DNA from 2 places in the Georgenia soli genome. Region 2 is predicted to be linked to the other one. Evidence: riboswitches for the same ligand, from Rfam matches in the RefSeq annotation. Region 2 holds a riboswitch; the other holds the start of a gene.

Region 1 (4,200 bases), 650 kb from region 2:
GCGTGGACTTCCCGACGCCGTTCGCCCCCAGCAGCGCGACCACCTCACCGGGCCGCACCTCCAGGTCGATCCCCGAGAGCAGCGCCTGGTGATCCCCAGGCGTGCTCGCCACGTCGGGCGCCCATCGCCCACTCGGCCTGCGGCGCCGCCACCACGGTGCGCGACGTCGTGCCGAGGCCGGCGACTCCCGACCGACGGCCAGCCCACGGGCGGTCAGCAGTGCCGGGCACTCGTCGGCAGGGGCGGAGCCGTGTGCCGGGACGAGCGCGGGCCCGGCGTCGGCTGACGTGCCGCCCGTCGGTGCCGCGCAGGCGAGGGAGCGCAGGAAGGCGGTGTTCGCCGTCGCCGCCAGGCCACCCTCCGCGCCGGTGAGCGCGAGGAGCTCGGCGTCCAGCGGCAGCCAGCACCCGGCGGCGTGGAGCTCGCGGGCGTGGTCGCGCAGGACGACGGCGGTGGGCCCGTCGGCGAGGACCTCGCCGGTCTCGGAGAGCGCGAGCGCCCGGGAGGGCAGACCGGCGATGCCGTCGGGCCCGGCCCACTCGTCGAGGCGGTGCTCCACCAGTACCACCGCCGGCCCGTACGCCCTCACCGCCCCGGCCACGGCGCCGCGGACGGAGGCGATGCCCGCCGGGTCGAGCATCGACGTCGGCTCGTCCAGGAGCAGCACGTCGGGCTCGGTGACCATCGCCGCGGCGAGCGCGACCCGCTGCGACTCCCCGCCCGAGAGCGTGGCGGTGGCCCTGCCCCGCAGGTCTCCTGCCCCCGCGGCCTCGAGCGCCGCGCCGATGCGCGGGCCGATGGTCGCCGGGTCGGCGCCGTGGTTCTCCAGCGGCAGGGCGAGCTCCTGCTCCACGCCGGGCAGGCACACGGCTGCCGACGGGTCCTGGGCGAGCACGCCGAGGTGGCGGGAGCGGTCGACGACGGGGGTCGCGTGCGTCGTCGTCCCCACCCGGACCTCCCCGGCGAGGGTCGCGGCGACGGTGTGCGGGACCACGCCGGTGATCGCGTGGAGCACCGTGGACTTTCCCGAGCCGGAGGCGCCGAGCACGACCACCTGCTCGCCCGGCGCGAGGTGGAGCGAGACGCCGCGCAGCACCGGCTCCGCGCGGCGGGGAAAGGAGACGCTGACGTCGCGCAGCTCGACGACCGCACCGGCACGGGCGGGCGCGGGCTGCGCGAGGACGTCCGCCGCCCGTGCGGCACTCACGGCCGGTCCGCGCGGCCGATGGCGAAGTTGTCGACGACGCCGGTGCGCGCCAGGGCGTTCACGATCACCTTGCCGAGCAGCCCGCCGAGCACGATGCCGGACAGGCACTGGATCACCAGGCGGAGGACGAAGATGTCCTGCCCGTACCAGCCGAAACGGAACGCGGACCAGAAGAACACCAGCCCGGCGCCGAGCAGACCGGAGAGGGCGAAGACGCCCCAGCCGAACCGTCGGTAGCGGGTCAGCGCGAACGGGATCTCGCTGCCGGCGCCCTGGATCGCGGCGGCGACGAACAGCAGCGGCCCCACCGGCGAGCCGAGGAACACCACCTCCACCACGGAGGCGATGACCTCGGCGATCACCCCGGCGAAGGGGCGGCGGACGATGGCGATCGCGAGCGGGGCCACCAGCAGCCAGCCGCCGAAGAGGACGTGCTGGGCGATGTCGCCGGCCGGGCCCATGAGGATGGCCAGGCCGTTCCAGGCCTGCACGAGCGCCCAGTAGGCGAAGCCGAAGACGACGCCGAGCACGACCATGAGGACGAGGTCCTTCATGGCCCAGCGCGGACGGGTGGTCGTTGCGGTGCGGTCGGTGGTGCGGTCGGTGGTGCGGTCGGTGGTGGTCACGTCCGTCTCCCTCAGTTCGTGGCCCGGCTCGGCGAGCCGACAGAGACGGTCAGGTGCGTCACGACGTGCGGGACGACGGCGCCCACCTCGGCCCAGGCGTCGACGGCGGTGGCGAGCACCTCGGCGACGTCGCCGACCAGCTTGGTGGCGTAGTGGGCCGGGCTGGCTACGCCCCGGGCGGTGGCCCGGGCGATGGCGGCCTCGATGTGGGTCATGTGGTCGCCGGCGTCGGACCCGCCGTCGAGCAGCGGGTAGAGCGACCAGTGCGCGACGGCGCGGATACCGGTGGGCTCGAGCTCGACCGCCGCGGCGCCGGGCAGTCCGGTGACGCCGAGGTCGCAGGTGACCTCGCCGGGGCAGCCCCGGGAGAGCAGCACGTGCGCGACCACGTGCCCGCCGCCGGAGCGGCGCGACGCCGCCGCGACGACGGCGGCGAGATACGCGGCCAGCCGCTGCTCCGCCGGCACGGTGGTCGCACCGACGTAGGTGCTGACCTCGTCGGTGCGGATCGCCAGGCCGTCTGTGAGGCCGGCCGCCTCGGCGTCGGCGAGCGCGCCGAGGATGACGCCGACGAAGTCGTCGGTGTGCGGGTGGATGCTGAACCGCATCCCGACGCCGAGCTCGGCCGGCGTCGGGGCGGCCGGCGCCGTCGTCGGATCGGTCTTCGTGCTCATCACGGTCCCTTCTCTGGGCCCGCGGGTACCTCGAGACCCACGCCGGCGCACACGTGCGCCGGGCGGGTGCCCTGCTCCCTACGCCGGTACGAACCGGATCAGGTAAACGGGTCTGCGGACTGTCCGCACTCTCAGCGCCGCTCGGCGCTCCCCGGGGGTTCGCCCCGAAACCTAGCCAGGTGCCGCGGGCTTGTCCAGACGCCCGGGCCCGGCGTCCACACACTGGCGGCCGTGGCCGGGGCCACGCCGACCACCTAGGTTGGAGCGGGGAACGGGGCCGATTTCCGTGGCTCCGTCATGACTGCCGAGGAGGAACGATGCCGTACACCGTCAAGGGAGCCATCGCCCGGGCCGAGGGCGCCGAGGTCGAGATCGTCGACGTGGTGGTGCCCGACCCGGGCCCGGGCGACGTGATCGTCGACGTCGAGGCCTGCGGGGTGTGCCACACCGATCTCTCCTACCGCGACGGCGGCATCAACGACGAGTTCCCCTTCCTCCTGGGCCACGAGGCCGCCGGGCGCGTCTCCGCCGTCGGGGAGGGCGTCACGCACGTCGAGGTCGGCGACTACGTGGTCCTCAACTGGCGCGCGGTCTGCGGGGAGTGCCGGGCGTGCAGGCGCGGCGAGCTGAAGTACTGCTTCGCCACCCACAACGCGAGCAAGAAGATGACGCTGACCGACGGCACCGAGCTCACCCCGGCGCTCGGCATCGGCGCGTTCATCGAGAAGACGATCGTCCACGAGCGCCAGTGCACCAAGGTCGACGAGAAGGCGGCACCCGAGGTCGCGGGCCTGCTCGGCTGCGGCGTCATGGCGGGCATCGGCGCCGCGATCAACACCGGCGAGGTCAAGCGCGGCGAGTCCGTCGCCGTCATCGGCTGCGGCGGCGTCGGCGACGCGGCGATCGCCGGGGCGAAGCTCGCCGGGGCGTCGAAGATCATCGCGCTCGACGTCGTCGACGCCAAGCTCGAGGGCGCCAAGGAGTTCGGCGCCACCGACACCATCAACACGAAGGGCCTCTCCGAGGAGGAGGTCGTCGCGGCGGTCCAGGAGCTCACCGGCGGGTTCGGCGCCGACGTCGTCATCGACGCCGTCGGGCGCCCCGAGACCTACCGGCAGGCGTTCTACGCCCGCGACCTCGCCGGCCGCGTCGTCCTCGTCGGGGTCCCGCACCCGAAGGCCGAGCTGACCCTGCCGTTCCTCGACGTCTTCGGCCGCGGCGGGTCCCTGAAGTCCTCCTGGTACGGCGACTGCCTGCCCGAGCGCGACTTCCCCATGCTCGTGGACCTCTACCTCCAGGACCGGCTGCCGCTGGACAAGTTCGTCACCGAGACGATCTCCGCCGACCAGATCGAGGCGGCCTTCGGCAAGATCCACGACGGCAGCGTCCTGCGCTCCGTCGTGAAGTACTGACGACTCGTCATCCGCACAGCAGAAAGGGAGGCGCCATGGTCGCCCGCATCGACAACCTCGTGACGTCCGGGACGTTCTCGCTCGACGGCGGAACCTGGGACGTGGACAACAACGTGTGGATCGTCGGTGACGACGCCGAGGTGATCGTCATCGACCCGGCCCACGACGCCAAGGCGGTCGCCGACGCCGTCGCCGGCCGCACCGTCAAGGCCGTCCTGCTCACCCACGGCCACGACGACCACATCCGCGCGGTCGCGGAGTTCCGGGACCTCGTCGGGGCC
Region 2 (4,200 bases):
GTGGCCGGGCTGGGCATCGCCCTCCTCGTCACCACGCTGGCGCCGCTGCCGCGGACCCCGTTCGACGGCCGCTTCCGCCCGTGGGGCGTCACGCGCCTCATGGTGAAGTTCGCGTACGACGTCGTCGTCGCCTCCCTCCAGATCTCCTGGATGGCGCTCACCGGGCGGAAGCCCCAGGGGGCGGTGATCCGGGTGCGCCTGCGCTCGCACTCCGACACCTACCTCACCGCCACCGCCGGGTTCACCTCCCTGGTGCCGGGCTCCATCGTGGTCGAGGCCCACCGCGTCACCGGCACCCTGTACATCCACGTCTTCGACGTCCGCCTGCACGGCGGGCTGGACACCGCCCACCGGATCGTCCTCGAGCAGGAGGAACGGATCCTGCGGGCCGTCGCCTCCCGCGAGGAGCTCATCGACGCCGGCTACGTGCCCGGCTCCTCGCCCCGGGCCGGACGCATCACGAAGTCGGCCGGGGAGGTGCGGCGATGACCTCGACCGTGCTGTTCGCGTACTGCCTCGTCGTGCTCGCGATCGCGGCGCTGGTGGCCCTGACCCGGATGGAGAAGGGGCCCACCATGCTGGACCGCGTGGTGTCCCTCGACGTCGTCACCGCCGTCGTCCTCGGCGCCGTCGCGCTCATCAGCGCCCGCACCGCGCGCACGGACCTCGTCCCGGTGCTCGTGGTGCTGTCGATCGTCGGCTTCGTCGGTTCCGTGACCATCGCCCGCTTCGCCGCCGTCGAGGCGCCCGAGGAGGCCCGGATCCTCACCAAGGAGGAGCTCGCCGAGGTCCTCGCGCAGCAGCGCGCGCTCAGCGACGAGGACGCACCGGTCCACGACCCCGACGCCGACAACGACGACGAGCGCGAGGACCAGGAGGACGACGACGCCGCCGAGGCCCGCGCCGTCGACGCACGCCTCGACGCCGGCCCGGACGACGGGACGCGGGACGGACCGGACGACGGGGCGGGCGGCGGTGAGGGCACGGAGCCGATCGACCAGAGGACCGCCCCCAACCCCGACCCTGACGTCAAGGGCGGGGCGGCACCCGCGGGGGAGGAGGACCGATGAGCTGGACCGACGTGGCCGACGTGGCGGGGACCGTCCTGCTGGTGCTCGGCTCCACCCTCACGCTGGTCGCCGCCATCGCGATCCTGCGCTTCGACGACCTGCTCTCCCGGATGCACGCCGCCACCAAGCCGCAGGTGCTCGGCCTGGTGATCATGATGGCTGGTCTCGCGCTCACCGTGCGCAACCCGGTGGTCGTCTGGACGCTCGTGCTGGTGGTGGCGTTCCAGCTCATCACGGCGCCGATCTCCGCCCACATGGTCGGCCGGGCCGGCTACCGCACCGGCAAGGTCGACTCCGAGGCGCTGGTCGTCGACGAGCTGACCGAGGACCTGCGCGCCTCCGACGAGCTCTCCGACGAGGAGGTCGAGCGCCGCATCGCCGAGCTCAACCGGGACCTCGATCGCCCGGACGGCGGCAGGGCCCCCGAGAGGCGCTGACCGGCCCGCGAGCCCGCCATGCAGGTCGCCGGTGCGTCAGGCATGATCGAACCGCACGCAGGCGCCGCCCGCGACGCTGCGAACGACTGAGGAGTACCGCATGGACATCGGCTGGAGAGCCGTCAGCACCGGGGCGACGATCGCCGCCACGTTCATCACCACCAAGGCGGTCAGTGCCGGCTGGAAGGCCGTCACCGGCCACGAGCCGCCGACCGACGAGGACGACCCTGACGTCGAGTGGTGGGAGGTCATCGCGTTCACCGTGGTCTCCGGGGCGCTCCTGGGCCTGGCCCGTCACCTCGCCCTGCGCGGTGCCACCAAGTTCTACGGCGGTCCGGTGGAGAAGCGCATCGACCAGGTGTGAGTCCCGCGGTGCTAGGGTGCCGGTGAGACGACAGGGGAGCGCCGGAGGGCGCTGAGAGTGCGGACATCCGCAGACCCTCGAACCTGCACCGGTTAGCACCGGCGAAGGAAGTCGGGACACCTCTCCCTGCGGCTGGCGCGCCCGCGCCCGTCGCAGCCCCTCCTGCATCCTGGGAGGACGCACTGATGACCAGCACCACGCGCCGCCGCCTCGCGCGGACCACCGCGGCCACCGCCGCCGCCGCGCTCGCCCTGGCGGGCTGCAGCCTCGGCGGCGGGGACGACGGCGGAGCGGCCGCCGACGGGACGGGCAGCTCGACCGGCGGCGGGAGGCTCACGGTCGTCACGCACGACTCCTTCCACCTCAGCCAGGACCTCCTCGACCAGTTCGAGGCCGACACCGGCTACCAGCTCGAGATGGTCGCCCCCGGCGACGGCGGAGCACTGGTCAACCAGCTGATCCTCACCGCCGACTCCCCGCTCGGGGACGTCGTCTACGGGATCGACAACTCCTTCGCCGCCCGCGCGATCGACGCGGGCGTGCTGGAGCCCTACACCTCCGAGAAGCTGCCCGCCTCCGCCGAGCAGTACGCCGCCGACGACTCCGGCTCGCTCACCCCTGTCGACATGGGCGACGTCTGCCTCAACGTGGACCACCGGTGGTTCGCCGAGAAGGGGGTCCCGGAGCCCACCACCCTGGAGGACCTCACCGAGCCGGCGTACAAGGACCTCCTCGTCGTCACCAACCCCGCGACCTCGTCGCCGGGCCTGTCCTTCCTGCTCGCCACGGTCGGCGCGTTCGGCGAGGACGGGTGGCAGCAGTACTGGAAGGACCTCAAGGCCAACGGGGTCAAGGTCGTCGAGGGCTGGTCCGACGCCTACTACGTCGACTTCTCGGGCTCCGAGGGCGCCGGCCCGCGCCCGATCGTGCTCTCCTACGCCTCCTCGCCCGCCGCGGAGGTGCCCGAGGGCGGCGGTGAGCCGCGCACGGGCGCCATGCTCGACACCTGCTTCCGGCAGGTCGAGTACGCCGGGGTCATCGCGGGCGGCCAGAACGAGGCGGGCGCGCACGCCTTCATCGACTTCCTCCTCTCCCCGGAGGTCCAGGCCGACATCCCCGGGCAGATGTACATGTACCCCGTCGACGACACCGTCGAGCTCCCCGCCGCGTGGGCCGAGCACGCCCCCCTCGCCGAGCACCCGTTCACCGTCGACCCGGCGACCATCAACGCGCACCGCGAGGACTGGATCGCCACCTGGTCCGACATCGTGACCGGCTGATGGTCCGCCGGCTGGGATGGGCGCTGGCCACGGCGGTGCCGCTGGTCTTCCTCGGTGTCTTCTTCGCCTGGCCCGTCCTCGCCATCGTCGGGCGGGGCTTCGTCTCCGACGGCGCCCTCGACCTCAGCGCGTTCGCCGACGTCTTCACCCGGTCACGGACGTGGCGGATCGTCGGCCTCACGCTCGCGCAGGCGAGCCTGGGCACGGCCCTGTCCGTGCTCCTGGGCCTGCCCGGGGCGTACGTGCTCTACCGGTGCCGCTTCCGTGGCCGCGCGCTGGTGCGCGCGTTCGTCACGGTCCCGTTCGTGCTGCCCTCCGTGGTGGTCGGCGTCGCGTTCCGGGCGCTCCTCGCCGAGGGCGGCCCCCTGGGGTTCCTCGGCCTGGACGGCACCTTCGCCGCGATCGTCGCGGCGCTCGTCTTCTTCAACTACGCCCTCGTCGTGCGCATCGTCGGCGGCATGTGGCAGCGGCTGGACCCGCGCGCCGAGGAGGCGGCCCGCGCCCTGGGCGCCTCGCCGGCCCGCGCGTTCCGCACGGTGACGCTGCCCGCGCTCGCCCCGGCGATCGCCTCCGCGGCGTCGATGGTGTTCCTGTTCTGCGCCACCGCGTTCGGGGTCGTGCTCGTGCTCGGCGGGATCCGGTTCGGCACCATCGAGACCGAGATCTGGATCCAGACCACCCAGTTCCTCGACCTGCGCGCCGCCGCGGTCCTCTCGGTGGTCCAGCTCGTCGTCGTCGCGGCCGCCCTCGCCCTCGCGGGGCGCAGCCGCCGCCGGCAGGAGCGGGCCCTGCGGCTGCGCACCGACGCCGACACCGGGCACCGGCTGACGCTGGTCGCCCGGCGCGGCGGCGGGCTCCGGCCGGGACCGGACGCGCTGCCCGCCGCCCTCACGGCCGCCGTCGTCGTCGGGCTCCTCGGCCTGCCGCTCGCCGGCCTGGTGGTGCGGTCCTTCCGCACGCCCGACGGCGGCTGGGGGCTGGCCAACTACGTCAACCTGGGCACCACCGGCGGGGACAACGCCCTGACCGTCACCGTGTGGGAGGCCACC

Evidence for each region. Region 2 has a riboswitch for thiamine pyrophosphate ahead of ATJ97_RS12805 (thiamine ABC transporter substrate-binding protein). Riboswitches for the same ligand answer to the same signal wherever they lie in the genome.
Region 1: another riboswitch for thiamine pyrophosphate. It lies ahead of ATJ97_RS09810 (YkoF family thiamine/hydroxymethylpyrimidine-binding protein); the one in region 2 lies ahead of ATJ97_RS12805 (thiamine ABC transporter substrate-binding protein).

The regions. Positions count from the first base shown of each region.
Region 1 covers NZ_PDJI01000004.1:1,879,944-1,884,143, forward strand. Annotated here, with positions in the region: gene ATJ97_RS09800 (ABC transporter ATP-binding protein) at 1-1,207, opposite strand, end outside; gene ATJ97_RS09805 (ECF transporter S component) at 1,204-1,833, opposite strand; gene ATJ97_RS09810 (YkoF family thiamine/hydroxymethylpyrimidine-binding protein) at 1,845-2,507, opposite strand; TPP riboswitch at 2,582-2,662, opposite strand; gene ATJ97_RS09815 (S-(hydroxymethyl)mycothiol dehydrogenase) at 2,825-3,919, shown strand; gene ATJ97_RS09820 (MBL fold metallo-hydrolase) at 3,955-4,200, shown strand, end outside.
Region 2 covers NZ_PDJI01000004.1:2,533,661-2,537,860, forward strand. Annotated here, with positions in the region: gene ATJ97_RS12785 (Na+/H+ antiporter subunit E) at 1-489, shown strand, start outside; gene ATJ97_RS20075 (MrpF/PhaF family protein) at 486-1,070, shown strand; gene mnhG (monovalent cation/H(+) antiporter subunit G) at 1,067-1,507, shown strand; gene ATJ97_RS12800 (DUF4235 domain-containing protein) at 1,608-1,871, shown strand; TPP riboswitch at 1,894-1,998, shown strand; gene ATJ97_RS12805 (thiamine ABC transporter substrate-binding protein) at 2,057-3,151, shown strand; gene ATJ97_RS12810 (ABC transporter permease) at 3,151-4,200, shown strand, end outside.